DNA from 3 places in the Rossellomorea sp. NPDC077527 genome. Region 2 is predicted to be linked to each of the others. Evidence: a T-box and tRNA genes for the amino acid it is inferred to sense, from the RefSeq annotation. Region 2 holds a T-box; the other regions hold tRNA genes.

Region 1 (9,891 bases), on a different contig from region 2:
TTGACTGATACTAATCGATCGAGGACTTAACCACACTATAAAGCGGAGGCGGCTTGAACAGAGACGACAAGCATTTCTGAGCAATCAGAAGAGGGTGCTTTTTACCCACAGCTGATTGAACTGAAATGACCTCGAGTCTCTAGCCGCCGGAGCTGGAATGATATCTACTTCAATAGTAGATGCAACATTGGTCGATTTTCGGCTTTCTTGACATCAATCCTTTATCTAGTTTTCAGGGAATAAATTTTATACATAAATATAAAAAAAGCCTTGAAAAAATATTTATACACGATATAATAGAACTTGTCCTTAAAAAAGAGACAATACATAGTCTGGTGATAATGGCGAAGAGGTCACACCCGTTCCCATGCCGAACACGGAAGTTAAGCTCTTCAGCGCCGATGGTAGTTGGGGGATCTCCCCCTGTGAGAGTAGGACGTCGCCAGGCATATCGTTCCGCAGTAGCTCAGTGGTAGAGCTATCGGCTGTTAACCGATCGGTCGCAAGTTCGAATCTTGCCTGCGGAGCCAATATATGGAGAGCTGTCCGAGTGGCCGAAGGAGCACGATTGGAAATCGTGTAGACGGTTAACGCTGTCTCAAGGGTTCAAATCCCTTGCTCTCCGCCATTATATTTTCTCAATATGGCCCATTGGTCAAGCGGTTAAGACACCGCCCTTTCACGGCGGTAACACGGGTTCGAATCCCGTATGGGTCACCAAAGTTTTAAAATCAGTATTCTTAATAATGGAGGATTAGCTCAGCTGGGAGAGCATCTGCCTTACAAGCAGAGGGTCGGCGGTTCGATCCCGTCATCCTCCACCATTGATATTTTAATATTTAAATCGTCGCGGGGTGGAGCAGTTCGGTAGCTCGTCGGGCTCATAACCCGAAGGTCGCAGGTTCAAATCCTGTCCCCGCAATACCATTTTTGACTCAGGATATCATAATCCTAAATGAGTCACGCATGGATAGTTATTTTCGCTATCGCGAGGTAATGAAACCTATTTTGCTAATGCAAAAAGCTTTGGTCCGGTAGTTCAGTTGGTTAGAATGCCTGCCTGTCACGCAGGAGGTCGCGGGTTCGAGTCCCGTCCGGACCGCCATTGTTATTTAAATAGTGTTTATTGAAATGGAAAAGGGTTTCGATAAGCGAGAAGGTCGAGGAAGCGATCGAAGGAACACCGGAGCGTATTTTACATACGTGAGGATGTGACTAAGTGAGCTGACGAAGAGATTCGAAGCTTAGTGGAAGCCGAAAACTATTTGGCTCAGTAGCTCAGTTGGTAGAGCACGGTGAATAATCTTCATCGAGTTAACATCAGCGTACAGCTCGAGCAGCTCCTTGATTCATCTTCCTGAGAGCTGGACGATGGACTACAACATTCTAATTGTAGGATGCATACTTAATAAGGCTCAGTAGCTCAGTTGGTAGAGCAATGGACTGAAAATCCATGTGTCGGCGGTTCGATTCCGTCCTGAGCCACCATTTATTTACTTGATGCCGGTGTAGCTCAACTGGTAGAGCAACTGACTTGTAATCAGTAGGTTGGGGGTTCAAGTCCTCTTGCCGGCACCAGTCAAGTGATTTAGCTGGAGGGGTAGCGAAGTGGCTAAACGCGGCGGACTGTAAATCCGCTCCTTCGGGTTCGGCAGTTCGAATCTGCCCCCCTCCACCATTTATCTTAGGGGTATAGTTTAACGGTAGAACGAAGGTCTCCAAAACCTTTGGTGTGGGTTCGATTCCTACTACCCCTGCCAATTTTTATTTTCATCATGGCGATTGTGGCGAAGTGGTTAACGCACCTGATTGTGGTTCAGGCATTCGTGGGTTCGATTCCCATCAGTCGCCCCATAAAAGTCACATTTTTATTTCCGTGACATATACTATCAGTGGGCTATAGCCAAGCGGTAAGGCATCGCACTTTGACTGCGACATGCGTTGGTTCGAATCCAGCTAGCCCAGTAGTGCGGAAGTAGTTCAGTGGTAGAACACCACCTTGCCAAGGTGGGGGTCGCGGGTTCGAATCCCGTCTTCCGCTCCAATAATATGGCGGCATAGCCAAGTGGTAAGGCATGGGTCTGCAAAACCCTGATCACCGGTTCAAATCCGGTTGCCGCCTCCATATGTAATGCCGGTGTGGCGGAATTGGCAGACGCGCACGACTCAAAATCGTGTTCCTCTGGAGTGCCGGTTCGATCCCGGCCACCGGTACCACATCGCGGGTGTAGTTTAGTGGTAAAACCTCAGCCTTCCAAGCTGATGATGAGGGTTCGATTCCCTTCACCCGCTCCAACTTACATATGACAGACTTTCTCACTATGAGAAAGTCTTTTTTATTGTTTTATAATGAAAAATTGATTCATTTTAGCAAGATTCAATCTTTTTGAGCTGAAGCAGGTTGATTTCACCACGCTGACATTCGATTCAGACCAGTATATTTTCAAAACTAGATCATTTATTTTCAATTCCACGATTTTATTTTCAAAAACTCCACTTTTATTTTCAATTCCAGCATTTTATTTTCAAAACCGCATTACTTACAACATGCTCCGACCCGAACCGGACGAATCGAAAGAAACCCAACCTTCTCATTTCCCCACACCACCAACAACCCAATACCCATCTAGTCAAAATTTTGCACCTTCTTCGTCAATTGAGTTCCCCTTTATAAGAAAGCGCTACCATTATAATGAAAGAAAGCGATTACACAGTTAGGGTGGTGATACGGGTGGAACCAAAGATTCAGACTGAACCAGTAAGCCCAGACGTACAAATGAAGGCAGTGACGAAGAAGAAGTTTAAGTATAAGAGCTTACTGACGTACGCTGCCTTTGTTGGACCGGCACTTTTATTTTTCTTAGTGATTCAAATTCTTCCGTTTTTGATGGGGGTGTATTATTCATTCACCTCATGGAATGGTGTCAGCTCTGTAGTCGAGTGGGTTGGATTCGATAACTACAAAAAGATTTTTACGGATGATAAGACGTTTTTTAATTCGTTCATGTTCACGACAAAGTTTATGTTTGCGGCTGTGATTATTAGTAACTTGATAGGATTCAGTTTCGCTCTGCTACTGAATGCAGCATTGAAGACTCGTAATATTCTCAGGACAGTATTTTTTATCCCGAACGTCATCGGCGGATTGCTACTCGGGTTCATCTGGCAATTCATCTTTGTTAAAGGATTTGCATCACTTGGCAATATGACGGATATCGGATTCTTTAAAATGCCGTGGCTTGGTGATGAGAAGACGGCGTTTTGGGGGATCGTCATCGTATTTGCATGGCAGATCTCAGGGTACATGATGGTCATCTACGTGGCAGCGTTACAAGGGGTGGATAATTCACTTCTGGAAGCAGCGAAGATGGATGGGGCATCGAACTGGACGCTCTTGACTAAGATCATCATTCCATTGATCTTACCGGCATTCACGATTTGTTTCTTCCTTACGATCTCAATGGCCTTTAAGATATTCGATTTGAACATCTCGCTGACAGGAGGCGGGCCATTCAATTCTACACAATCGGTAGCGATCAATATCTATCAGGAAGCATTCCAGAATAACCGCTACGGACTTGGAACGGCGAAATCAATTCTATTCTTTGTGGTAGTGGCAGTGTTTACGACGATACAAGTGATGGTGACGAAGAAGAAGGAGGTTGAGGCATAATGGGCAATCGCTATACGAAGAGAACGTTTGTATTAGAGATCATCGGGATTGTGATCGGGCTCATTTTCCTTATCCCTTTTTACTTCGTATTGATCAACTCGGTAAAACCGTTTGCAGCGATCCTGATCGATGCGGCGGCGTGGCCGAAGGAATTTGTGTTTTCTAACTATGCAAAAGTGTGGGAAGTCATCAATTTCCCACGGGCATTCTGGAACTCCCTTGTCATCACGGTTTTCAGTAACCTTGGATTGGTGATCATCAGTTCAATGGCAGCGTGGAAAATGGTTCGTACCCCAGGGAAGTTCAGTAAAATCTTATTCGTAGTCTTTGTGTCCGCCATGGTAATCCCGTTCCAAACGGTGATGATTCCTTTAATGAAAGTTGGGGGAACACTTGGACTTACAAATAGCATTCCAGGCCTCATCATTATGTACTTCGGATTCGGTGTTCCGCTTTCCTTATTCTTGTACCATGGATTTGTAAAGACGGTACCGATTGAAATCGAGGAGTCAGCGATGATCGATGGCTGTAGTCAGTTTGGCGTGTTTTGGAGAATTGTGTTCCCTTTACTGAAGCCGATCACGGTTACAGTGATTATTCTGAACACATTGTGGATTTGGAATGACTACCTGCTACCACTCCTTGTGTTACAGGATGCGGAGTTGCGTACGATTCCTCTGGCAGCAAGTTCGTTCTTTGCTCAGTATACGAAGCAATGGGATATGGGTCTTGCGGCACTGGTTCTCGGGATTACGCCTATCATCATCTTCTTCCTGTTTTTACAGAAGCATATTATCAAAGGAATTGCGTCAGGTTCGATCAAGTAGATATAAAGTTTCTGTCGAGATGGTCTATCATTGATACAGAAATTTATATAAAATATTTTATATCAGGGAGGTCAATCCATTTATGAAGCGTATTTTATTACTTTGTATGTCTTTGGTTTTAGTATTTGGAATTATTGCAGGTTGTTCTTCTAAAGACAAAACAAGCAGTTCAGGCGGAGATTCAGGTTCTGGAGATGATGTTGTGACACTGAACTTCTTCCAGTTCAAGGTTGAAATTGCCGACCAACTTCAAGAAATGATCAAGGAATTTGAAGCAGAGCATCCGAACATCAAGATCAAGCTTGAAACAGTTGGGGGAGGTGCCGATTACGGTGCAGCTCTTAAAGCGAAATTTGCATCTGGCGAAGAGCCGGATATTTTCAACAATGGTGGATTTAAAGAGTTAGAGCTTTGGAAAGAGAAGCTTGCCGATCTTTCTGATGAGCCATGGGTTGAGCATGTTCTTCCAATCGGTAAAGTGCCGATGACGGATGAAGACGGCAAGCTGTATGGTATGCCGGTTAACTTAGAAGGATATGGTTTTGTGTATAACAAAGACTTATTCGAAAAAGCAGGCATCACTGAGCCTCCTGCGACGATCGATGAATTGAAAGACGCAGCGAAAAAGCTTGAAGCAAAGAAAATCACTCCATTCTCAGCTGGTTACGGCGAGTGGTGGGTAATCGGGCAGCATTTACTGAACATTCCTTTTGCACAGCAGGAAGATCCGGATAAGTTCATTGCAGGACTGTATGATGGGTCTGAGAAGATTGTAGGAAACGAAAAGTTCAAACAGTTCAAAGAAGTACTGGACACAGAGCTTAAATATGCAAACGATAATCCATTAACAACTGATTACAATACGCAGGTAACACTATTTGCTTCTGGTGAAACTGCTATGCTTCAACAAGGGAACTGGACGGAGAACATGATCACGGAAATTAACCCTGATATCAATATGGGCTTCCTTCCTATTCCAATCAGTAATGACGAGAATGCCGACCGCCTTCCTGTCGGTGTACCGAATAACTGGGTACTGAACAAGAACTCAGAACACCTTGAAGAAGCGAAAACATTCTTGGAGTGGATGGTATCTTCTGAAACTGGTAAGCGTTATATCACAGAAGAATTTGCGTTCATCCCTGCATTTGATAATATCGAGCCAAATGGTCTTGGTGACTTAGGTCAATCCATTCTTGATTACTCTAAGGACGAGAAAACAATTCCTTGGACTTGGTTCAAATGGCCAGATGGAGCGAACAAAGAATTCGCTGCAACGATCCAGGAATATGCAGCTGGAAAAATCGATTATGATACTGTACTTGAGAGATTCCAACAAACATGGGATAACTTGAAGTAAACAGAATAATAGAAAGCATGTCTATCGAAGGCATGCTTTCTATTTTATAAGTTTAGTAGGAATATTTCGAAAAACACTTCCAAGAGCAGGGAATAACACTTTATACTAGGGTATAAGTGAGACTTGGGAGGTCCGTCCCTCATGTTAAAGACAAGCATTCGGAATAAGCTGATTGTGCTGTTGATGATTACGACGATTGTGCCGTTTGGCAGTTCGATCATTATTACATATTTGTATACGAAGGATTCGATAGAGGAGCAGGTAGTGAAGGAGAGCAGTAATCTGCTCTATCAGGGAAAGGTGAATCTTGAGAGCTATATCAACGAACTCAATGGGTTATCCCTGTCCCTCTATAATAATCCAGATTTCATTAATTTCATGAGATCGCCAAGTAAAGAGAATAATTACTTAACAATCGGAATCGTGAAGAACATTGTGCAAACGATTCTCTACACAGGGGATACGATCAACGGGGTGCGTATTTCTTTTGCTGACGGTGACCGGGTCATTTCGGCAACCAAGCGTTCCACTGTTGTATTTTCCAATAGAATAAAAGATTCACAGTGGGAATACTTCAGAAGAGCAGAGCGCAGCCCCTATAATATGTACATTGAACCAGCATACAGCCAGGAAGAGGAAAACATCAACCGTTCCAAGGAAATCATCACGATTCACCGCGCGTTCCGAAACGTTCCGGGAGATGAAGTGCTTGCGTATATTTCTCTGGACATTGCACCTGATAAAATCATCGATTTGAGCCGGAATCTGTACAATCCTGAATCAGAGGAATTTTATCTTCTTTCTTCAGAAGGGGAAATGATTTACAGCTCTGACCGTGACGTATCGGATGATGGAAACAACCAGAAGTGGATTAAGAAGATCCTTGATTCGAAAGATGTTTCAGGAACGCTTGAGTGGGAGGAAGATTCGTTCAGCGGGGTGATGATGTACGATCAATTGCCTGCTTCAGCCGGCGGCTGGTTACTCGTGAAACGGGTATCCTATGCAAACCTTTATGAAAGTGCTTTTAGTGTCGCGAAGATCAATATTTTGTTTGGTGTCCTTGGGTTGACCCTTGTGGTGCTTGCGACTCTGTTTGTTTCATTTAAGATCACCTCTCCGATCCGGATCCTCCTTGCGAATATTCAGGAGGTGGAAAAAGGGAATATGAAGGTGGAGGCTGAATCATTCGGATTTGATGAAATCGGAATTCTAGGCAATCGGTTTCAGCAGATGATCGAACGGATCAACCATTTGATCAATCGTGAATATAAGCTCGAACTCGAAAACAAAACCAATCAATTAAAGGTCCTGCAATCGCAGATCAACCCTCATTTTCTTTATAATGCCCTACAGTCGATCGGGACGATTGCGTTAAAGAACAAGGTTCCACAAATCTATTCCTTGATTACTCACTTATCCAAGATCATGAGATATGGGATGAATATGGAGGAGGATGTAGTTCCTCTGAGTAAGGAGATAAATTATACAAACGCCTATCTGCTTTTGCAGAAAGAGAGGTTTGGCGAAAACCTGGAATACCGTGTAGACGTCGAAGAGGAAGTGAAGGAAGTGCTGGTGCCGAAGATGATCCTTCAACCCCTTATCGAGAATTACTTTAAGCACGGGTTTGATATCCGCGATGGAATTGGTCGAATCGATCTAACCTGCTATCAGGAAGGGGAAAACCTGGTTGTAGTCGTCCGTGATAATGGAGTGGGCGTGACGGAAAGCAGGCTCCGGGAGATCGAGGAACATTTCAAAGCAGATGCCTGGAATAATACCGGCGAAGAAACCAATATCGGCCTGAAGAATGTGTATGTGAGGTTAAAGCTATACTTTGACCATCAGGCAACCCTGCTCTTTAATAACCATGAAGAGGGGGGCTTTATGGTCACCATGAGGCTGCCAATACGAATGGAAGGTGAAGCAAATGAAAGCCATCATCATTGACGACGAAAAGCATGTACGCGAAGGATTACTTTTATTAGCGGAGTGGGATAAGCATGGCATCACCACCATCCTGGAGGCAGAAGACGGAGACGAAGCCATCGAATTGATCACAAAGCACAGGCCGGAAATCATTTTTACGGACATGAGGATGCCGAAGCGGGATGGAATCACCCTGTTAAAATGGCTGCATACTTCTGATCTTACAAGTAAAACCATCGTTGTAAGCGGATATGATGATTTTGAATATATGAGAAATGCGATCCAATACAAGAGCTTTGATTACATCCTAAAGCCGATTGAGCCGGATGTACTCAATGAAACCCTTGATAAAGCAGTGAAGGAATGGAATGAGCAGGCGCGTTCAAGAAAATCCCAAGTCGAAGAGAATCGTGTCATGAATGAGGTGAAGCCCATTTACTGGGATCGGATTTTCTCCAGTTTATGTGCGAATGAAAGCATGACGGGAGAGATGGTGGAAAAGGTAGAAAAAGAGTTTGGCGTTTCATTGCCAAATCTGCAGAAGACAGTGGCTCTGCTGCCTATCAAGCCGATTGTGATGAAGTCGTTTCAAGGGGATCGTGACCTTGCCTTCTTCACCCTCATCAATATTTGCAATGAGCTCCTGCGGAAGCAGAATGATGGGGTGTGCTTCCGTAATAGCAACAAAGAAGAGGAGCTTGTCGTTCTCTTCTGGAATGATAAAAATGTGACGTATTTGCTGGAAGAAATCTACTCGTTAATCTATCAATATAGTAAGGTACTGGCGGTCATCGCCCTCGGTGAAAAGTCGAAGAAGGTGAATGCAGCCTACCAATCTGCACTGGAAGTGTATTCGAAGAGCACCTTGATAGAGCAAAAGAAGATTGTAACCCATAAAGATGTGAAGCAAGGTCCCCTTCTCCATTTATTGGATCACTCCAATGAGTTGAAATGGGCGATTCGATCTGGGAGCGAGGAACACGTTCAATCGCAATTGAATGAGGTCTTCTCTCTCCTTGAAAGGAAACACACGCTCTCAATCGAACAGCTTCAAGTGTGGGATGATCAATTTAAACAACTACGGAATAATTGGCTGGAAGAATACGAAACCAGGCGCAAAGAACCATTCTACCTCGGCAGTGACTATTGGAATGAAGACGGTTCATTTTCTTACAGGAAATATAAAGATGAAAAGTCCAAAGAATTCATCGATCTGATTCAGACGCTCACACAGGCAAAATATCAGAAGGAAAAAAATAATATGCAGCATATTGCTGCATATCTGCAGCAGCATTATCAGGAAGATATTAATCTTCAAGACATCGCTGACAGGTTCTACCTAAGCAGGGAATACATTTCCCGTAAGTTTAAACAGGACTATGGAGCAACCATCACCGACTACATCACGAATATCCGGATGGAAAAGGCAAAGAAGCTCCTTGAAAACCCTTATTTGAAAATATATGAAGTGGCTTACGGTGTAGGTTATGGGAATGAGAAGTATTTCAGTAAAGTATTTAAGAAACACGCTGGAGTCACGCCAAATGAATACAGGCATGCCCAAATATAAACTCGGAGGTTTTACCATGATTAACGTTACGGTATGGAATGAAAATCGACATGAACAGAAGAATCCGAAAGTTAGGGAAGTGTATCCTGAAGGAATTCATGGTGCCATTGCATCTTTCCTTGGAGAAGCGTCTTACAATGTGAAGACCGCTACACTGGATGAGGGAGATCACGGCCTGACAGAAGAAGTACTGGAGAGCACGGATGTATTGGTATGGTGGGGTCATATCGCCCATGATGAAGTAAAGGATGAAGTCGTTGAACGGGTGAAGCAGCGTGTGCTTGACGGAATGGGGTTGATTGTCCTTCATTCAGGTCATTTCTCGAAAATCTTCAAAACATTGATGGGCACATCCTGTGATTTGAAGTGGCGTGAAGCCGATGAGAAGGAGCGCATCTGGATCGTGGATCCGAGTCATCCGATCACTGCTGGTTTAGGGGAGTACTTCGAGCTTGAAAAAGAAGAAATGTATGGCGAGCATTTTGATATCCCTGCTCCTGATCAGCTTGTAATGGTGAGTTGGTTTGAA
Region 2 (9,891 bases):
CCGGATGTTCACTTCGACTACGCGAAAGAAGTGAAAGAAAAGCTTCAAGCTGAAGGGCTTCGTGTGGAAATCGATGACCGTAATGAAAAAATCGGTTATAAGATCCGTGAATCACAAATGAGTAAAGTCCCTTATATGCTTGTCGTGGGAGACAATGAAATCAAGGAAACAGCTGTCAACGTCCGTAAATACGGGGAACAGAAATCAGAAACGATTTCTCTTGATGCATTCATCGCTCACATCACAAAAGAAGCGAATCGCTAAAAAAGAAGAGGGACGGACCTCCAAATGGTCATTGTGGTTTACCATAATGTTTCCGTTGGAGGTCCGTCCCTACCAATGAATTTCAAAAAAACTGTTGCACTCTCCTGAGATGTCTGATATTATGAAATACGTTGTGATAATAAATGATTATTTGACAGCGGTATTGTCATGTGATATAGTATCTAAGGTGAATTGAATACAGTTTGGTACAAGAAGGAGCTACCCGCTTCTCACCTGAATAACGCGTTCGTGCTGTTTACAGGTATGTGATTGACTATTAAAGCCATTTATATATGCTTAATAATCAGGTGCGGGTGTTTCGACACTCGCATCTTTTTTTGTGTGCAAACGCGAAAAGGGATTGCGAGTGCGTCGGCCAAAGCCGTGTATTCTTTTAATAAACCTTGGAGGTGGCTAATTATTAGCAAAGACATGATCTTAAACGAAACGATTCGTGCCCGTGAAGTACGTCTTATCGATCAAAACGGGGAGCAGCTTGGAATCAAATCCAAGAATGAAGCTCTTGAAATTGCTGAACGTGTAAATCTTGATCTTGTTCTTGTTGCTCCAAATGCAAAACCACCCGTTGCTCGTATCATGGACTACGGTAAGTTTAAGTTTGAACAACAGAAGAAAGAAAAAGAAGCACGTAAGAATCAGAAGATCATCAATCTTAAAGAGGTGCGTTTAAGCCCGACGATTGATGAGCATGATTTCAATACTAAGCTTCGTAATGCTCGTAAGTTCCTTGAAAAAGGAGACAAAGTGAAAGCGTCAATCCGATTTAAAGGTCGTGCGATTACGCACAAGGAAATTGGTCAACGCGTTCTAGATCGCTTCTCTGATGAGTGCAAAGATGTAGCAACCGTTGAATCAAAACCGAAAATGGATGGTCGCAGTATGTTCTTGGTGCTTGCACCAGTTAACGAAAAATAAGAGGACCCGAGGAGGAAAAGCACATGCCAAAAATGAAAACTCACCGCGGCTCAGCTAAGCGTTTCAAGAAAACAGGTTCTGGTAAACTTAAACGTTCACACGCTTACACAAGCCACTTATTCGCAAACAAATCTACTAAAGCAAAGCGTAAGCTACGTAAAGCGGCTGTTGTCTCTAAAGGAGATTTCAAACGCATTCGTCATATGCTTGACAACCTAAAATAAGAAGTAATAGAAACAGGAGGGAATTATTATGCCACGCGTAAAAGGCGGAACAGTAACACGCAGACGTCGTAAAAAAGTTCTTAAATTAGCCAAAGGTTATTTCGGTTCAAAACATACTTTATATAAAGTAGCAAATCAACAGGTTATGAAATCATACATGTATGCTTATCGTGACCGTCGCCAAAAGAAACGTGATTTCCGTAAACTATGGATCACACGTATCAATGCGGCTGCACGTATGAACGGTCTTTCTTACAGCCGTTTAATGCACGGATTGAAACTTGCTGGTATCGAAGTAAACCGCAAAATGCTTGCTGAGCTTGCGATTTCTGACGAAAAAGCATTCAACCAATTAGCTGATGCTGCTAAAGCTCAACTAAACAAATAATAATCGCTAATCCGTTAGCGAAAAAAAGGACTGGCCCCGGCCGGTCCTTTCTTCATATCATCAACCATATAGAAAGCAGGTAGAATCATGGGAGCATTGACTGAAATCTTATACTTATACGCCGTCGTCATCAATATCATCGGCTTTATCATTATGGGCAGGGATAAAAGAAAAGCAGAGCGCCATGAGTACCGGATCAGCGAGCGGGTCCTGTGGCAGGTTGCGATTGTAGGGGGAAGCGTTGGAGCCTACATAGGAATGAAAGTATACAGGCATAAAACCAAGCATAAACAGTTCGCCATCGGCTTTCCGCTACTCGTCATGCTTCATTGCATACTGTTTATCTGGCTGAATGCAAACCTTTGAAACCAAAGTTTTCATTCTTTAACCCGTCTCGTTTACATACTATATAAAGAGTGTGTAGAAACAGCTTAGAAAAGCAGAAGGAGGTCGCGTTAGCCATGGACGAACGGTTGGTTGCTGCATTCGCCCTGATGGAATCAAGCGGATATATGGCTCCTGTTCTGTTTATCTTATTTCACGTCCTGAGGCAATTTCTGTTCATCCCCGTCGCCCTTGTCTGTATGGCCGGAGGAGTCTTGTTCGGAAGTCTCTTCGGCACTCTGTACTCCTTGATCGGATTAACGCTCTTATCTGTCACTTTTTATTTTGTCATTAAAGGCTTCAAATCGTTTTATGAAAAGCTGCTTAGATTGAAAGAGAAGTGGTTCGGCCGGAATGCGACCCTCACCACGGGCCAGATCGCGGTTCTCCGGTTGATACCATTTGTTCACTATCAATTGCTTAATCTATGCCTGCTCGAGCGGAAGAAGGAGCTCAAACCCTTCGTTCGTGCATCTGTCCTTTCAAACATTCCCCTGGCGTTTTTTTACACCGTCTTCGGCCAATACATCAAACAATTTTCCCCGCCTATTCTTGTCATGATCTTCATTGCACTCATTGTCCTATTTTACTTATTGAGAGAAAGGGTACGTGTCATTGAGTGGAGAGAGTTTTTTCCGGGTAAATAACATCAAAAAACGACCAGCTGAGCTAGTCGTTTTTTTGTTGCGTTTTTTGAAGGAATTCATGGATTGGGCTTTTCCAGTCGAGTTTGGCATTTGGGTATCGTTCTTTGATTTCATTCTGTAAGTATTCGAAGTCCTCCTGGGTGAGTCCTTTCAGCGAGGAGACATTTTTCGTCCATACAAAAATGGATACCACTTCGAAAGACCGCTCTGTAGCCCCGAGGTATTTTTCACCCTCGAATAGCACGCCTTTATACGTTATGTGAAAGTTCTTTCGGACATTTTCCTGATCATCGAGAAAATAAAACCGTTTTTGTTCCTGGGCAAGCTCCAGTTTTCGCTTTGGGTTTATGATATATTTCACACTGCTGTATAAAAGATAAATGATAAGTAAAAAAATCGCTAATCGAATAATCCAAAGCATCACGATTACCTCCATAGGCATATTTCTTCCACTATTATTTACGGTTAGAAAAGAAAAAGGTTTCATTTTATTATAAATTTGTTTAAAAATTTGTCATACTAAGAGAGAGAACCATAGATAAAGACATCATAAGGGGAGAGTTACAATGAATATTGAAACGTTATTGGACATGCAGAAGAAACTTGATCAGCATATCGAAGAGGAACATGGTCTGGAGCAGGAAGACCTTATCGACAAGAAAATCCTTGCTCTGCTCGTCGAAGTGGGAGAACTCGCAAATGAAACGAGAAGCTTCAAGTTCTGGAGTACAAAACCATCTTCTTCAAAGGAGGTCATCCTGGAGGAATTCGTGGATGGAGTACACTTCATCCTGTCACTGGGAATTGAAATCGGCATACAGCAATTCGATTTAGGGGAGACGAATTATACAAACGAAGATGTGACAAAGCAGTTCATGGACGTGTTTAAATATGCGAATCATTTTGCTGCAGAACGGTCGGTTGAACATTTTCAGGAATTATTCAGACACTATGTATATCTCGGGGAACTCCTCGGATTTACCCATGAAGAAGTGTTTGATGCCTATGTAAAGAAAAATGAAGTGAATTATAATCGTCAAAAAGAAGGATATTAAGCAGGAGGTTATTCTTCTGTAAAGAAGATTCAGGGAATTTTGATGAATCACACATGTTCTAGTATAATGAAAGAGTATGAATATTTAGGGGGTCGAAACAATGGCGAAATTAGATGAAACATTGACTATGCTCAAGGATTTAACCGATGCCAAAGGCGTGCCTGGTAATGAAAGAGAAGTACGTGAAGTCATGAAGAAATACATAGAGCCGTTTGCAGATGAAGTAACGACAGATAATTTGGGGAGCCTGATCGCCAAAAAAGTAGGCGATGAAAATGGTCCTAAAATCATGGTGGCGGGGCACCTGGATGAAGTCGGATTCATGGTCACCCAAATCGACAGTAAAGGGTTCCTGCGCTTTCAAACGGTAGGTGGCTGGTGGTCACAGGTCATGCTTGCCCAGCGGGTGACGATCGTGACAAGCAAAGGGGAAGTAACAGGTGTGATCGGAAGCAAGCCGCCGCATATCCTGCCTCCTGACGCCCGGAAAAAACCGGTTGAAATCAAGGACATGTTCATTGATATCGGTGCATCAAGCCGTGAAGAAGTACAGGAATGGGGAGTAAAGCCTGGAGACATGGTGGTCCCTCATTTCGAATTCACTGTGATGAACAACGAAAAGATGCTTTTAGCGAAAGCATGGGATAACCGCATCGGATGTGCGATTGCCATCGATGTTCTGAAAAACCTGAAAGATGAGAAGCACCCGAACATCGTATATGGAGTCGGTACGGTACAGGAAGAAGTGGGTCTGCGTGGAGCAAGAACGGCTGCAGCCAAGATTCAGCCTGATATCGGCTTTGGTGTGGATGTCGGAATCGCAGGCGACACACCGGGAGTGTCTGATAAAGAAGCCTCAAGTAAGATGGGGGAAGGCCCTCAGATCATACTATATGATGCGTCCATGGTTTCCCACAAAGGTCTTCGCGATTTTGTGACCGACACCGCAGACGAGCATAACATCCCGTACCAATTCGATGCCATCGCAGGTGGAGGAACAGATTCAGGAGCGATCCATTTAACGGCAAATGGAGTTCCTGCCCTATCGATCACCATTGCCACTCGCTATATCCATTCACATGCAGCGATGTTACATCGTGATGATTACGAAAATGCAGTGAAATTGATTACAGAAGTGATCAAGAAGCTGGATAAGGATACAGTGGCAAAGATTACGTTTGATTGATCATTTTTTAAAAAGATGTCTTTGGTTTTTATTGAACCAGGGCATCTTTTTTTGACTACAGTATTCATTTCAAAACAGCTTGATAATCGTATTAGGACACCAAATTCGTATCCTAACCATTAAAAAAGTTCCTGACCGTGGTCTCTTTTTCTAAATTAATACAAAACAAAGGCAACCCCATTCAGGATTGCCCTTGTTTCTAATGCATTTGCTGCAATGATTCCTCTAATGTTTCAAGAACCATTTTTTGTTCCTGCGGATCTGCGTTTTGCCAGAAGACTTCAAGAAGTACACCGAGGCCAGGAAGAGTTTTTTCTTCTCCCCCTTGGATGGCGTCAACGATTGTGTCTCTCAGCTCGTCCTGGTTGTTTCCAGATACGTTGTGTATGATCGCTTTTCGTAAGTTAAGATTCATCACACATTTCTCCTTTTTGCTAGGATGAGGAATTCATTGTTATCTTGTCTCAAATTGAATTTATTATGTATGAAAGTTAAGGTATAATGAGACCTTGAATAGTAACCTAAAGGAGCGGATACGATTGAAGTATATTCAATCATCGAAAAACCCTGTTGTAAAGCAGTGGAAGAAATTATTGACCAAAAAGGAACGGGATCTCACCCGCGCATATATAATCGAAGGCTTTCACCTCGTGGAGGAAGCATTGAAACAGGAGGATACGGTTCTTGAAATGATCGTGGTAGAAGGGATCGATCTTCCACAGAAATGGACGGTGGAGTCGGTTTCCATGACGATGGTATCCGATGAAGTCGGGAAAGCATTGTCTGATACAGAGACTTCACAAGGAGTCTTTGCCATTTGTAAACAAAAAGAAGATGAGCATGATATTAAAAGAGCAAAAACCTTCATGATTCTCGATGGTCTGCAAGATCCCGGAAATATCGGTACGATCATCCGTACGGCCGATGCGGCGGGAATGGATATGGTGGTGCTCGGAAAGGGGACGGTTGACCCTTATAACCCTAAAGTACTCCGTTCAGCACAAGGAAGCCACTTTCACATTCCCATCGTCAGAAGGGATCTTTCAGAAACCATTCCAGCCCTGAAAGAACGTGGGATACCGGTTTATGGGACCGCGCTTGAAAATGGAGTCGAATATTCAACAGTCGAGCCTGGTCCTTCTTATGCCCTCATCGTAGGAAACGAAGGAAATGGTATGTCCAAGGACGTTTTAACTGAAACCGATCAAAACCTCTACATCCCGATTTACGGGAAGAGTGAGTCATTGAACGTAGCGATTGCGGCAGGCATTTTATTGTACTATTTCAAAAATGGGCAGTGAAATTCGTGAAAAGGTTTGAAATATGCCGGGAAATTCACTATAATAAGGCACATATAATTTAAAAACGTTGAAAGAGGAAAGTAGCACATGACCTTCTTCAAGGGAGAGAATGCCCTGGACTGTAAGCATTCTTAAGAAAACATGATGTGAACATTTCACCTCTCGAGTTGGCATCGGGACCATGAGAATGTAAAGATGCTCCGGCATAAGCCGTTATCCGAATGAAGTGAGTATGTCTATCTATCTTTAGATATGCTTATAAGGGTGGTACCGCGATATAAACCTCGTCCCTTTTTGGGATGGGGTTTTTTTATTTGGTTGGAAATCCGGAAAGCGCCATTCGGACGATATACATTAAAGGAGGAAGTATAATGGAGGACAAATTACGTTCCCTTCAACAAGAAGCCATTGAAAAAGTGAACGAAGCACAAGACTTGAAAGAATTGAACAACATCCGCGTTGCTTACCTAGGGAAAAAAGGACCTGTAACCGAAGCGTTAAAAGGAATGGGGAAACTTTCTGCTGAAGAACGTCCTAAAATGGGTGCGCTTGCGAATGAAGTACGTGGAGCGATCACCGAAACGATTGAAGCGAAGCAGGCCGTTCTTGAAAAAGAAGCGGTTGAAAAGAAGCTTCAATCTGAAACGATTGATGTTACATTACCAGGTCGCCCTGTGAAGAAGGGAAATCATCATCCTCTTACTATGATCGTAGAAGAAATCGAAGATCTGTTTATCGGTATGGGTTACACTGTTGCTGAAGGACCTGAAGTCGAAAAGGATTATTACAACTTCGAAGCCTTAAATCTACCGAAGGGACATCCGGCCCGTGACATGCAGGATTCTTTCTACATCACGGAAGAAACCTTGCTTCGTACCCACACGTCACCGGTTCAGGCAAGAACGATGGAGCTCGCCAAAGGCAAGGGACCGATCAAAATCATCTGTCCGGGTAAAGTGTACCGACGCGATACAGATGATGCGACCCACTCTCATCAATTCACACAGATCGAGGGCCTTGTCATTGATGAAAACATTCGCATGAGTGACCTGAAAGGAACGCTGAATGTGTTTGCCAAGAAAATGTTCGGTGAAGACCGCGAAATCCGCTTACGTCCGAGTTTCTTCCCATTCACAGAGCCATCCGTCGAGATGGATATCTCTTGTAAGATCTGTGGAGGAAAAGGCTGTCGTGTATGTAAAGGAACTGGCTGGATCGAAATTCTTGGAGCGGGGATGGTTCATCCGAATGTCCTTGAAATGGCAGGATTCGATTCAAAGAAATACACAGGATTTGCATTCGGTATGGGACCTGAGCGTATTGCGATGCTGAAATACGGTATCGATGATATTCGTCATTTCTACACAAACGATACGCGTTTTGTCACACAGTTCGGAACGGAAGAGTAATCGAAAATCGGGTAGGAGGTACAACACATGTTTGTTTCATATAAATGGTTGGAAAATTACGTAGACTTATCAGGTGTCACACCTGAAGAGTTGGCAGAGAAAATTACAAGAAGCGGGATCGAAGTGGAAGGCGTTGAACGGATCGGCGAAGGTATCAAAAATGTGGTCGTCGGCCATGTCCTTCAATGTGAGCCACACCCTGATGCGGATAAATTAAATAAATGCCTGGTGGATGTCGGGGAAGAAGAACCTGTCCAAATCATCTGCGGGGCACCGAATGTAGCAAAAGGTCAGAAAGTGGCAGTTGCAAAGGTGGGAGCGGTCCTTCCTGGCAACTTCAAAATCAAAAAAGCCAAACTCCGTGGCGAAGCGTCACACGGGATGATCTGTTCCCTTCAAGAGCTTGGAGTCGAAGGGAAACTCGTACCGAAAGAGCATGCAGAAGGGATCTATGTATTCAGTGATGATGCAGAGGTCGGTCAGAATGCGGTTGAGTTATTGAACCTGGATGATGCCATTCTGGAACTTGGCTTAACGCCTAACCGTTCAGATTGCTTAAGTATGCTGGGTGTCGCATATGAAGTGGCAGCGATACTGGATCGTGATGTGAAGCTTCCTGAAACGAACCTTTCAGAAGGTAACGAAAAAGCATCTGATTATGTGTCGGTAAACGTAGAGGCGATAGAGGATAACCCTCTATACGGCGCCAAAATCATTAAGAATGTCAAAATCGGCCCATCTCCACTATGGATGCAAAATGCGCTGATTTCAGCTGGAATCCGTCCTCATAACAATGTAGTAGACATCACAAACTACGTGCTATTGGAATATGGTCAACCGCTGCATGCCTTTGACTATGACCGCCTGGGTTCAAAGGAAATCCTGGTCCGTCGTGCCAAGGATGGAGAATCCTTCGTTACTCTGGATGACGCGGAAAGAACGTTAGCAAGCAGCCAGCTGGTCATCACCAACGGTACCGAGCCTGTTGCCCTTGCCGGAGTGATGGGGGGAGCGAATTCAGAAGTTCAAAACGATACGACGACCGTTCTTCTTGAAGCGGCTTACTTCACTGGTGCGATCGTAAGGGGAGCTTCGAAAGATCATGGACTGCGAAGCGAAGCAAGCACCCGTTATGAAAAAGGAGTGGACCCGAATCGTGTCCTAAGGGCTGGAGAAAGAGCGGCCGGGCTGATGGCTGAATATGCCGGAGGGGAAATTCTTGAAGGAACTGTATTAGTGAACGAAATGGATGTAGAACCAGTTAAAGTTGACATTACGTTAGATAAAATCAATTCTTCTCTGGGTACAGCCATTACAGTTGAGACAGTGGAAAATATTTTCCGCAGGCTTCAATTTGATGTAGAGGTGAATGGCGAAACATTCGTCGTAACAGCTCCTACAAGAAGAGGGGACATTACCATCCCAGAAGATTTACTTGAAGAAGTGGCACGCCTTTTCGGATATGACAATCTTCCATTGACCCTTCCAGAAGGAGAAGGGACGCCTGGCGGACTAACCAATCACCAGTTGAAACGTCGTACGGTACGCCGATATCTGGAGGGAGCGGGACTTCTGCAGGCCATCACGTATTCGTTGACAAATGATAAGAAAGCAACCCAATACGCACTGGACGTCAGAGAGCCTGTTCGTTTATTGATGCCAATGAGTGAAGAGCGCAGCAACCTTCGCCTAAGCATCATCCCTCAGCTTCTAGAAGTGGTTTCATATAACAAAGCACGTCAAAACGATTCTCTTGCCTTTTATGAAGTCGGATCCGTTTTCTTATCTGAAACTGGTGAAGAGCTACCACAGGAAGAGGAACATATTGCAGGAGCTCTAACTGGGCTTTGGCATCAACACGCTTGGCAGGGTGAGAAAAAGCCGGTTGACTTCTACGTTGCAAAAGGAATCCTTGAAGGGATGTTTGAAGAAATCGGTGTTTCTGAAGCCATCACGTACCGTCAGGCAACGGTAGACGGCATGCATCCAGGTCGCACCGCTGAAATTCTATTGGATAACGAAGTGATCGGTTTCGTTGGAGCCATCCATCCGGAAGCGGAAAAGGAATTGGATTTGAACGAAACCTATGTGTTCGAA
Region 3 (9,891 bases), 460 kb from region 2:
GGGTGGCGGAACTGGCAGACGCACAGGACTTAAAATCCTGCGGTAGGTGACTACCGTACCGGTTCGATTCCGGTCCTCGGCACCAGGATTTTTTGCGAAAGCAAAATAATCTTCCATAGTGTGCGACAGCAAATCATTACTATTATAGAATACATTTTGCGCCCGTAGCTCAATTGGATAGAGCGTTTGACTACGGATCAAAAGGTTAGGGGTTCGACTCCTCTCGGGCGCGCCATATATTTCGGGAAGTAGCTCAGCTTGGTAGAGCACTTGGTTTGGGACCAAGGGGTCGCAGGTTCGAATCCTGTCTTCCCGACCACTTCTTTTTTGGGGCCTTAGCTCAGCTGGGAGAGCGCCTGCTTTGCACGCAGGAGGTCAGCGGTTCGATCCCGCTAGGCTCCACCAAGTTTTTTTGCGAAAGCAAAATAAACTACACTCGTTTTACGAAAGTAAAATTCAATAGTGTATTTCATGTTTCTTGGCGGTGTAGCTCAGCTGGCTAGAGCGTACGGTTCATACCCGTGAGGTCGGGGGTTCGATCCCCTCCGCCGCTACCAATAGGGACCTTTAGCTCAGTTGGTTAGAGCAGACGGCTCATAACCGTCCGGTCGTAGGTTCGAGTCCTACAAGGTCCACCAAGTACCATTTTCATTACGGAGGAATACCCAAGTCCGGCTGAAGGGATCGGTCTTGAAAACCGACAGGGGTGTAACAGCCCGCGGGGGTTCGAATCCCCCTTCCTCCTCCATATTTTTCATATTTATATCGTCGCGGGGTGGAGCAGTTCGGTAGCTCGTCGGGCTCATAACCCGAAGGTCGCAGGTTCAAATCCTGTCCCCGCAATACCATTTTGATTCAGTTTTAAAGGGTTTATCATTAATCTTTTATGAGTCACGTATGGATAGTTATTTTCGCTATCGCGGAAGTAATGAAACCTATTTTGCTAACGCAAAAAGCTTTGGTCCGGTAGTTCAGTTGGTTAGAATGCCTGCCTGTCACGCAGGAGGTCGCGGGTTCGAGTCCCGTCCGGACCGCCATTTTTTAAAATGTTCTTTTGAAAATTTAATCTTCTATAATAATAAGGCTCAGTAGCTCAGTTGGTAGAGCAATGGACTGAAAATCCATGTGTCGGCGGTTCGATTCCGTCCTGAGCCACCATTGTTTCTAATTATATACGTTGTGGCGATTGTGGCGAAGTGGTTAACGCACCTGATTGTGGTTCAGGCATTCGTGGGTTCGATTCCCATCAGTCGCCCCATATACATTTAAATAGAATGTGCGGGTGTAGTTTAGTGGTAAAACCTCAGCCTTCCAAGCTGATGATGAGGGTTCGATTCCCTTCACCCGCTCCAATTATTTATGGGCCTATAGCTCAGCTGGTTAGAGCGCACGCCTGATAAGCGTGAGGTCGGTGGTTCGAGTCCACTTAGGCCCACCATTTTCATTATTCCGCAGTAGCTCAGTGGTAGAGCTATCGGCTGTTAACCGATCGGTCGCAAGTTCGAATCTTGCCTGCGGAGCCAAATATGGAGAAGTACTCAAGTGGCTGAAGAGGCGCCCCTGCTAAGGGTGTAGGTCGGGCAACTGGCGCGAGGGTTCAAATCCCTCCTTCTCCGCCATTAAGGCCCATTGGTCAAGCGGTTAAGACACCGCCCTTTCACGGCGGTAACACGGGTTCGAATCCCGTATGGGTCATTCTGAAAAGACTATCAACTATGATAGTCTTTTTTTGTATATATTGGGAGCTTAATATATGCCCAAATCAAGGGATATCTTTGAATATGGAGCGAGAACGGAATCATGAGGAGAGGTTTTGTACTGAAAAGCCTGACACAGCTCTCAACTAATATAGATATTATTAGCTATGAATCATTTATTATCGAGTTTTCGGATATATTATCGAGTTCCATGATATATTATCGACTCTATCCACTTTATTATCGAGTTCACCCCAAATATTATCGACTTCCATCATCCCCTTCTCCAAATCCCCATGACCTTCACTTCCCATGTTTCCAAACCAGAATAAACAATTATCCTAAAGTAAGAGTCCAGCACACCCTCTTAAACCCTCCATTCGACATTGCCATCCCCTCTCACACCCTATTAAAAATCATACAAAATACCGGAATCCTTCTACATTTCCCGCAATTTCTCCTTATTTTTATCAAAAAACTTTCGACAAATTCCGCTATGAATTCAACAGGATTCCCCTATGATTTTACAATGTAAACCTTACCATTTACAATATTCCCCCAATTTTAGTTCTTTTTCAAATCTCCATGTAGTAAATTGTCGTAATTGAGCGACGATTATATAAAGGAATTTAGTGATGTTGTTAGAAAGTAGTAAGTAGATTGAAAAAATGTAGGTGAGATGATGAACGCAATGACCATAACAGATTATGATGTTTTTTTGTTCCACGAGGGTAATTTACAGCAGGCCTATCAGTTTATGGGTTCCCATGTGAGAAGAGATTCTACTGGGACTTATACAGAATTTTGCGTTTGGGCACCGAAAGCAAGGCAAGTTTCATTGGTGGGTTCCTTTAATCAATGGATTGGGATTGGGTATGAACTTAGTAGACGTAATCATGAGGGTTTATGGACCATCCGAGTGGATAGGGACTTATCTGGAGAAACGTATAAGTATGAAATTACGACTCCATCCGGTTTAAAAAAGTTGAAGGCGGATCCTTATGGGTTTGCCTCTGAAAGGCGTCCTAATACTGCGAGCGTTGTGTATGAGCTTGAGGGTTTTTCCTGGGAAGATGAGAAGTGGATAGAGGACCGGACCGGTTCTACGATCTATGACAAGCCCATGGCGATTTATGAAGTGCATTTGGGCACATGGAAGAAGAAAGCAGGAAAGTTCCTTTCTTATAAGGAATTAGCACAGCAATTGATTCCTCATGTCAAAGAGCAGGGTTTCACTCATATTGAACTGCTACCTGTCACAGAACATCCATTTGACCGTTCCTGGGGGTATCAGGGTACCGGTTATTATTCCCCAACCAGTCGCTACGGTTCCCCTCATGAGTTGATGGCATTTGTGAATGAGTGCCATTTACATAACATTGGCGTGATATTGGATTGGGTGCCCGGTCATTTTTGTAAGGATGCTCACGGTTTATATGAATTTGATGGATCTTTTGCTTATGAGTACAGTCAGGAAAGAGATCGTGAGAATTATACGTGGGGGACGGCAAATTTCGATTTAGGCAAGGGTGAAGTGAGAAGCTTCCTTATCTCCAATGCCCGTTTCTGGATGGACATGTATCATATTGATGGATTCAGGATTGATGCAGTAGCGAACATCATTTACTGGGCGAATCAGGGACAACTTGCTCCCAATGAAGGGGCTATTCAGTTCTTGAAAAACTTGAACAAGGCCGTATTTGAATTTGATTCTTCGATTCTGATGATTGCAGAGGATTCTACGGATTGGCCACAGGTGACGTCTCCTGTTCACTATGGGGGTCTTGGATTTAATTATAAGTGGAATATGGGATGGATGAATGACGTCCTTAAATATATGGAAACCGATAGTTCTGAACGAAGGCATGTACATTCTCTCATCACGTTTTCATTGCTATATGCCTATTCAGAGAATTATGTCCTTCCCTTTTCCCACGATGAAGTGGTACATGGGAAGAAGTCATTATTGAATAAAATGCCGGGGGATTACTGGCAGAAATTCGCACAATACCGATTGCTCCTGAGCTATATGATAGCTCATCCGGGGAAAAAGCTCCTTTTTATGGGAAGTGAATTGGCCCCGTTTTCAGAGTGGAAGGATCTTGAGGAATTAGATTGGCATTTACTGGATTACGAATTTCATCACAAATTCAATTCATATTTTAAAGAGCTTTTGCATTTATATAAAGGTGCTGAACCGTTATTCCAAATGGATCATCGTTCAGAGGGATTTGAATGGGTGGATGTGAATAATGCAGAACAGCAGATTTTCTCTTTTATCCGGTATGGGATCGAAAGGGAGGATCATCTTGTGGTGATCTGTAATTTCAGTCCTCATGTGTATCACCAATATAAGGTGGGAGTGAATAAGGTCTCTTCTTATAAAGAGATTTGGAATAGTGATGATGAGCGATTTGGAGGTTCCCACCAGGTAAACCCAGAGCCGCTTACCGTACAAAATGAAACGTACCATGGAAGAGAAGGATATGTGGAAATGACGATTCCACCATATGCAGCCGTTTATTTAAAACCAATTGATTGAAAGGGGAGAAGGAAAGATGGCAAAAGGTAGATGCGTAGCCATGTTATTAGCAGGTGGAAAGGGGAGCAGATTAAGCTCATTGACGAAGAGTTTGGCGAAACCCGCCGTGCCTTTTGGAGGGAAGTACCGTATCATCGATTTTACTTTGAGTAACTGTACAAATTCGGGAATCGATACAGTAGGGGTCCTTACCCAGTATCAACCCCTCGTACTGAATTCTTATATCGGAATCGGGAGCGCATGGGATCTTGACCGCAAAAACGGTGGTGTGACGGTGCTGCCACCGTATGCAGAATCATCTGAGATGCGCTGGTATACGGGGACAGCAAGTGCGATCTATCAAAATATGAACTATTTAGAGCAATATGATCCGGAGTACGTATTGATTCTATCCGGAGATCATATTTACAAAATGGATTATAGTAAAATGCTTGATTATCATATCGAGAAAAAAGCGGATGTCTCGATTTCAGTCATTGAAGTGGGATGGGATGAGGCAAGCCGTTTCGGGCTGATGAACACAAACGAAGAGATGAGAGTCACAGAGTTTGAAGAAAAACCGGCTTTCCCTAAAAGTAATCTTGCCTCGATGGGAATCTATATCTTCAACTACTCCGTGCTGAAAGATTACCTCGAGATGGATGAACGAAATCCTGATTCCAGTCATGACTTTGGAAAGGACGTCATCCCTCTCCTGCTTGATGAAAAGAAGAAGTTAATGGCTTATCCGTTCGAAGGGTATTGGAAAGATGTCGGTACAGTCAAGAGCCTTTGGGAAGCGAATATGGACCTGATTGATGAAAAAAATGAACTTAATCTTTTCGATCATGACTGGAGAGTGTATTCGGTTAATCCGAATGAGCCACCTCAATATATTTCAGAGGAAGCGCTTGTAGAAGGGTCTCTTGTAAATGAAGGGTGTACGATTGAAGGGACGATTCAAAAGTCCGTACTCTTCCAGGGGACGACGGTGAAGAAAGGGGCGCATGTCAATCGCTCAGTCATTATGCCGGATGCAGTCATTGGTGAGAACGCGTATATCGAGCAAGCGATCGTGCCTTCTAATGTAATGGTTCCGAGCGGTCTGTGTATCATGCCGGAAGAGGGATCCGATGAAGTCATCCTTGTGACGGAATCATTCATTGAAACACTACTGGAACAAGAAAGAGTGTAAGATTCAAGACCAATATTACAACATTAGAGGAGGAGAAGTGTTTTGAAAAATACAATGCTTGGTGTTATTGATGCTACGAGTTACTATGATTCGTTGGAGGATTTATTGCTGCATCGCTCATTAGCCGCCCTTCCAATCGCAGGGAGATATCGTTTGATTGACTTTGTTCTCTCCAATATGGTGAATTCAGATATCGGTTCCGTTGCGATTTTTCCTAAGTTTCAATATCGATCCCTGATGGATCATCTTGGTTCAGGAAAGAACTGGGATCTGAACCGGAAGCGCGATGGATTGTTCTTTTTCCCGGCACCCGGCCTGGAAGCGAATGATGAAGGAGTGGGGTCCTTTAATCACTTCGCACATCATATGGACTATTTTAAACGCAGTACACAGGAATATGCATTGATCAGCAATTGTTTTACATTATGCAATATCGATTATCAACCGGTACTGGAACGACATATCCGTATCGGCTGTGATATCACGGAAATGCGTCACAACGGGAACTCTTTAGACATGTACTTAGTCAAGACGTCTACACTTATTGATTTGATCGCTAAGCGACGTGAAACGGGCTATACATGTATGCAGGATGTCGTGGAGGATATGGACAGCGGTTTTAAAGTATGCGGATATGAGCATGTTGGATTTGTTCAAACGATTGACTCCATTAAGGAATACTATGATGCCAGCATGAAGCTAATGAACCATTCTTATTGGAAAGAGCTGTTCAAGAAGGATATGCCGATCTATACGAAGGTGAAGGATGAACCGCCGACACGCTACACGTCAGCAGCCAGTGTGAAAAACAGTATCATTGCCAATGGGTGCTACATCGAAGGTCAAGTGAAGAATTCTACGATGTTCAGAGCGGTGAAGGTTGGAAAAAATACGACGATTTCGGACAGCATCATTATGCAGAAGAGCCAAATTGGAGATAACTGTGTACTAGAGAATGTGATCTTGGATAAAGATGTGAGGATAGAGGATGGCGTCAAACTGATCGGAGAACCAAACAATCCAATTGTCATTCGCAAAGGGATGATTCAAGGAGCGCTGATGAATTCGTGAAAGTGTTATTTGTAGTATCGGAGTGTGTCCCGTTTATTAAATCCGGAGGTCTGGCGGACGTAGCGGGCGCACTGCCTAAGGAGTTAAGAAGTCTAGGGACCGATGTCAGGGTGATCCTGCCTAAATATGGCGGGATTCCTCAGGAATTTTGTTCTAAAATGAAACGAAAGAAAGAGTTCTTCGTATCAGTCGGTTGGCGAAATCAGTATTGTGGGATTGAAGAGTACACTGAAAACGGAGTAACGTATTATTTTGTCGACAATGAATATTATTTTAAACGGGACAGACTGTACGGATACTTTGATGATGGGGAGCGCTTTGCCTACTTCACAAGGGCAGTACTCGAAAGTATCGCTGTACTAGATTTTTACCCTGATGTGATCCACTGCCATGACTGGCACACGGGCATGGTTCCGTTCTTACTCCGAAGCGAATACCAGGAGAGACCGGGATATTCGTATATTCGAAGTGTATTCACGATTCACAATCTCCAATTCCAGGGGATCTATCCTAAACAGGTGATGACGGATTTATTAGGGATACCCGAGAAGTATTTTCATCATGAATACCTCGAGTTCTATGGCAATATCAATTTCATGAAAGGTGCTCTCATTTCTTCGGATTTCGTCACAACGGTGAGTCCTACATATAAAGAGGAAATCCTCACGCCGTATTATGGAGAAAAGCTTCATAATATCCTGGGTCAGCGGTATAACCAGCTTTTAGGTATCCTCAATGGGATTGACGATGAAGTGTATAACCCCGATGATGGAGAGTTTCCGTTTTTTAGCGGCAATCTTCATGGAAAGAAACAGGCGAAGCGTCATCTGCAACAAAGCCTGGGACTCCAGGTGAATGAAGGAATCCCTCTTGTGTCCATCATTTCTAGGTTAACGAATCAAAAGGGGCTCGAGCTGGTCAGGGGTGTCTTTCATGAAATGATTCAGGAAAATGTTCAATTTGTCCTATTGGGGACAGGGGATTGGGAATTTGAACAGTTCTTCAGGGAGATGGAATGGACGTATCCAGACAAGGTCAGAGTACAGATCGGCTTCAATGAGGAGCTGGCGAAACAGATCTATTCTGCCAGTGATCTGTTCTTGATGCCATCTAAATTCGAGCCGTGCGGGCTGGGACAATTAATTGCCATGAGATATGGAGCCCTGCCGCTTGTCCGTGAGACCGGTGGATTGAACGATACGGTAGAATCCTACAATGAAGTGACGAAGAGTGGAAACGGATTCTCATTCAAGAATTTTAATGCCCATGACATGCTCTACACCTACAGAAGGGCATTGTCGTATTTCCACGATGATCCGGAAACATGGAATCATATTGTACGTACTGCAATGAATAAGGATTATAGTTGGGCACAATCAGCCTTCAAGTATAATCAATTATATGCTGACCTGGTATCAAGGAGTGAAAGCCATGTTTTCTGATCCGATTGAATTTAAAGAGATGTTTCTGAAAAAGCTTGAAATGATGTATGGAAAGACGTTTCCTGAATCCACCAGTCAGGATCAGTTCTTCACATTAGGTCATTTAATCCGTGAATATATCTCGATGAACTGGATCCATACGAACGAGCAGTACCGGTTCAATAAGCAAAAGCAGGTGTATTACTTATCGATTGAATTCCTGCTCGGACGTCTGCTCCGTCAGAACCTGATGAATTTGGGAATTTACGATATTGTGGAAAAAGGACTGCAGGATCTCGGCATCGACCTTGCGGATATGGAAGAGGTCGAACATGATGCAGGGCTTGGAAATGGAGGGCTTGGACGCCTGGCTGCCTGTTTTCTCGATTCTCTCGCGTCTCTCAATCTTCCCGGACATGGGTATGGGATCCGTTATAAGCATGGACTGTTTGAACAAAAGATCGTGAATGGATTTCAGATGGAGCTTCCCGAGCAGTGGCTGCGCCATGGTCATGTGTGGGAAGTGCGGAAATCGGATCTAACCGTGGAAGTCCCTTTCTGGGGCAAGGTGGAATCATATACGGAAAAGGATGTCTTAAGGTTTCGCCATGTCGATGCTGAAATCGTAGCGGCCGTTCCTTATGATATGCCGGTCGTTGGATATGAAACATCGACGGTCAACACCCTGCGTTTATGGAGTGCCGAGCCTGCCGCCTATAAAGCAGGGAAGGATATGATGAAATATAAGCGCGACACAGAAGCGATCACAGAGTTTCTTTATCCTGACGATACTCATGAAGAAGGGAAGATCCTGCGCCTTAAACAACAGTATTTCCTGGTATCGGCAAGCATACGATCCATTCTGGACTCATACCTATATCGAAACGGGGATTTAAGGGAGCTTCATGAACATATTTCAATCCATATCAATGATACCCACCCGGTTCTTGCCATTCCGGAGCTGATGAGGGTCCTTCTTGATGAATATTCCTTTGAATGGGAAGATGCATGGGAGATTACGACGAATACATTTGCTTACACGAACCATACGACTCTATCGGAAGCACTGGAGAGATGGCCAATTCGAATATTCCAGCCACTCCTGCCCCGCATTCATATGATCGTCAATGAAATCAATGAGCGGTTCTGCAGGGAGTTATGGGAAGCGTATCCTGGTGAGTGGAAGAGAATTGAGGACATGGCGATCATCTCCCATGATGAAGTCAAAATGGCTCACCTGGCGATTGTGGGGAGTTTCAGCGTGAATGGGGTAGCGAAGATCCATACGGAAATTTTAAAGCAAAGGGAAATGAACTTATTCTATCAATATTATCCTAATAAATTTAATAGCAAGACGAATGGAATCACTCATAGAAGGTGGCTTCTCAATAGCAACCCCGCATTGTCGAACCTGATCACATCTTCGATTGGGGATGAGTGGATCAAAGATCCTTCTAAACTTGTGAAGTTGAAGGAGTATCATCATGATACGTCATTCCTGAAGGATCTGTATGATGTGAAGCAGGAAAATAAACGGAAGCTTGCAGAGCGGATATTTGAAAGCAATGGAATTGTGGTTGACCCTTCTTCGATCTTCGATATCCAGGTGAAGCGGCTTCATGCGTATAAACGTCAGTTGATGAATGTGTTACACATAATTCATCTCTTTAACCGCTGTGTGGAAGATCCAGGCTTTGATTTTCATCCGCGGACGTTCATTTTCGGTGCAAAGGCGTCACCTGGTTACTTCTATGCGAAGAAAATTATTAAATTGATTCATTCTGTTGCTGATCTCGTGAATGATCACCCGCTGGTGAAAGGGCGAATTAAAGTCGTGTTCCTTGAGAATTACCGAGTGTCCCTGGCGGAAGAAATCATCCCGGCAGCTGACTTGTCCGAGCAAATTTCAACGGCCAGTAAGGAAGCGTCCGGTACAGGGAATATGAAGTTCATGATGAACGGTGCCTTGACCCTGGGGACATTGGA

Evidence for each region. The T-box of region 2 lies ahead of pheS (phenylalanine--tRNA ligase subunit alpha). A T-box ahead of a tRNA ligase gene usually reads a tRNA of that ligase, here a tRNA-Phe.
Region 1: it has a tRNA-Phe gene. The T-box ahead of pheS (phenylalanine--tRNA ligase subunit alpha) is inferred to sense a tRNA for this amino acid. The anticodon was not compared.
Region 3: it has a tRNA-Phe gene. The T-box ahead of pheS (phenylalanine--tRNA ligase subunit alpha) is inferred to sense a tRNA for this amino acid. The anticodon was not compared.

Annotation. Positions count from the first base shown of each region.
Region 1 covers NZ_JBITVL010000003.1:856,201-866,091, reverse strand. Annotated here, with positions in the region: partial or broken rRNA gene ACIGG7_RS14340 (23S ribosomal RNA) at 1-34, shown strand, start outside; rRNA gene rrf (5S ribosomal RNA) at 332-448, shown strand; tRNA gene ACIGG7_RS14330 (tRNA-Asn) at 456-530, shown strand; tRNA gene ACIGG7_RS14325 (tRNA-Ser) at 537-628, shown strand; tRNA gene ACIGG7_RS14320 (tRNA-Glu) at 646-720, shown strand; tRNA gene ACIGG7_RS14315 (tRNA-Val) at 749-824, shown strand; tRNA gene ACIGG7_RS14310 (tRNA-Met) at 849-922, shown strand; tRNA gene ACIGG7_RS14305 (tRNA-Asp) at 1,029-1,105, shown strand; tRNA gene ACIGG7_RS14300 (tRNA-Phe) at 1,413-1,488, shown strand; tRNA gene ACIGG7_RS14295 (tRNA-Thr) at 1,503-1,578, shown strand; tRNA gene ACIGG7_RS14290 (tRNA-Tyr) at 1,595-1,678, shown strand; tRNA gene ACIGG7_RS14285 (tRNA-Trp) at 1,687-1,760, shown strand; tRNA gene ACIGG7_RS14280 (tRNA-His) at 1,779-1,854, shown strand; tRNA gene ACIGG7_RS14275 (tRNA-Gln) at 1,894-1,965, shown strand; tRNA gene ACIGG7_RS14270 (tRNA-Gly) at 1,970-2,044, shown strand; tRNA gene ACIGG7_RS14265 (tRNA-Cys) at 2,052-2,125, shown strand; tRNA gene ACIGG7_RS14260 (tRNA-Leu) at 2,134-2,217, shown strand; tRNA gene ACIGG7_RS14255 (tRNA-Gly) at 2,222-2,295, shown strand; gene ACIGG7_RS14250 (carbohydrate ABC transporter permease) at 2,777-3,673, shown strand; gene ACIGG7_RS14245 (carbohydrate ABC transporter permease) at 3,673-4,500, shown strand; gene ACIGG7_RS14240 (ABC transporter substrate-binding protein) at 4,583-5,860, shown strand; gene ACIGG7_RS14235 (cache domain-containing sensor histidine kinase) at 6,002-7,813, shown strand; gene ACIGG7_RS14230 (response regulator transcription factor) at 7,794-9,362, shown strand; gene ACIGG7_RS14225 (ThuA domain-containing protein) at 9,379-9,891, shown strand, end outside.
Region 2 covers NZ_JBITVL010000002.1:463,197-473,087, reverse strand. Annotated here, with positions in the region: gene thrS (threonine--tRNA ligase) at 1-264, shown strand, start outside; ribosomal protein L20 leader region at 469-608, shown strand; gene infC (translation initiation factor IF-3) at 697-1,200, shown strand; gene rpmI (50S ribosomal protein L35) at 1,224-1,424, shown strand; gene rplT (50S ribosomal protein L20) at 1,453-1,812, shown strand; gene ACIGG7_RS07575 (DUF1294 domain-containing protein) at 1,900-2,178, shown strand; gene ACIGG7_RS07570 (TVP38/TMEM64 family protein) at 2,274-2,843, shown strand; gene ACIGG7_RS07565 (sigma-w pathway protein ysdB) at 2,866-3,264, opposite strand; gene ACIGG7_RS07560 (dUTP diphosphatase) at 3,410-3,898, shown strand; gene ACIGG7_RS07555 (M42 family metallopeptidase) at 3,999-5,084, shown strand; gene sspI (small acid-soluble spore protein SspI) at 5,284-5,499, opposite strand; gene ACIGG7_RS07545 (TrmH family RNA methyltransferase) at 5,624-6,385, shown strand; T-box leader at 6,444-6,680, shown strand; gene pheS (phenylalanine--tRNA ligase subunit alpha) at 6,757-7,794, shown strand; gene pheT (phenylalanine--tRNA ligase subunit beta) at 7,822-9,891, shown strand, end outside.
Region 3 covers NZ_JBITVL010000002.1:927,572-937,462, reverse strand. Annotated here, with positions in the region: tRNA gene ACIGG7_RS09995 (tRNA-Leu) at 1-85, shown strand, start outside; tRNA gene ACIGG7_RS09990 (tRNA-Arg) at 159-235, shown strand; tRNA gene ACIGG7_RS09985 (tRNA-Pro) at 243-319, shown strand; tRNA gene ACIGG7_RS09980 (tRNA-Ala) at 330-405, shown strand; tRNA gene ACIGG7_RS09975 (tRNA-Met) at 481-557, shown strand; tRNA gene ACIGG7_RS09970 (tRNA-Ile) at 562-638, shown strand; tRNA gene ACIGG7_RS09965 (tRNA-Ser) at 656-748, shown strand; tRNA gene ACIGG7_RS09960 (tRNA-Met) at 770-843, shown strand; tRNA gene ACIGG7_RS09955 (tRNA-Asp) at 961-1,037, shown strand; tRNA gene ACIGG7_RS09950 (tRNA-Phe) at 1,083-1,158, shown strand; tRNA gene ACIGG7_RS09945 (tRNA-His) at 1,183-1,258, shown strand; tRNA gene ACIGG7_RS09940 (tRNA-Gly) at 1,279-1,352, shown strand; tRNA gene ACIGG7_RS09935 (tRNA-Ile) at 1,362-1,438, shown strand; tRNA gene ACIGG7_RS09930 (tRNA-Asn) at 1,449-1,523, shown strand; tRNA gene ACIGG7_RS09925 (tRNA-Ser) at 1,529-1,619, shown strand; tRNA gene ACIGG7_RS09920 (tRNA-Glu) at 1,624-1,695, shown strand; gene glgB (1,4-alpha-glucan branching enzyme) at 2,377-4,239, shown strand; gene ACIGG7_RS09910 (glucose-1-phosphate adenylyltransferase) at 4,256-5,413, shown strand; gene ACIGG7_RS09905 (GlgC family sugar phosphate nucleotidyltransferase) at 5,456-6,484, shown strand; gene glgA (glycogen synthase GlgA) at 6,481-7,926, shown strand; gene ACIGG7_RS09895 (glycogen/starch/alpha-glucan phosphorylase) at 7,916-9,891, shown strand, end outside.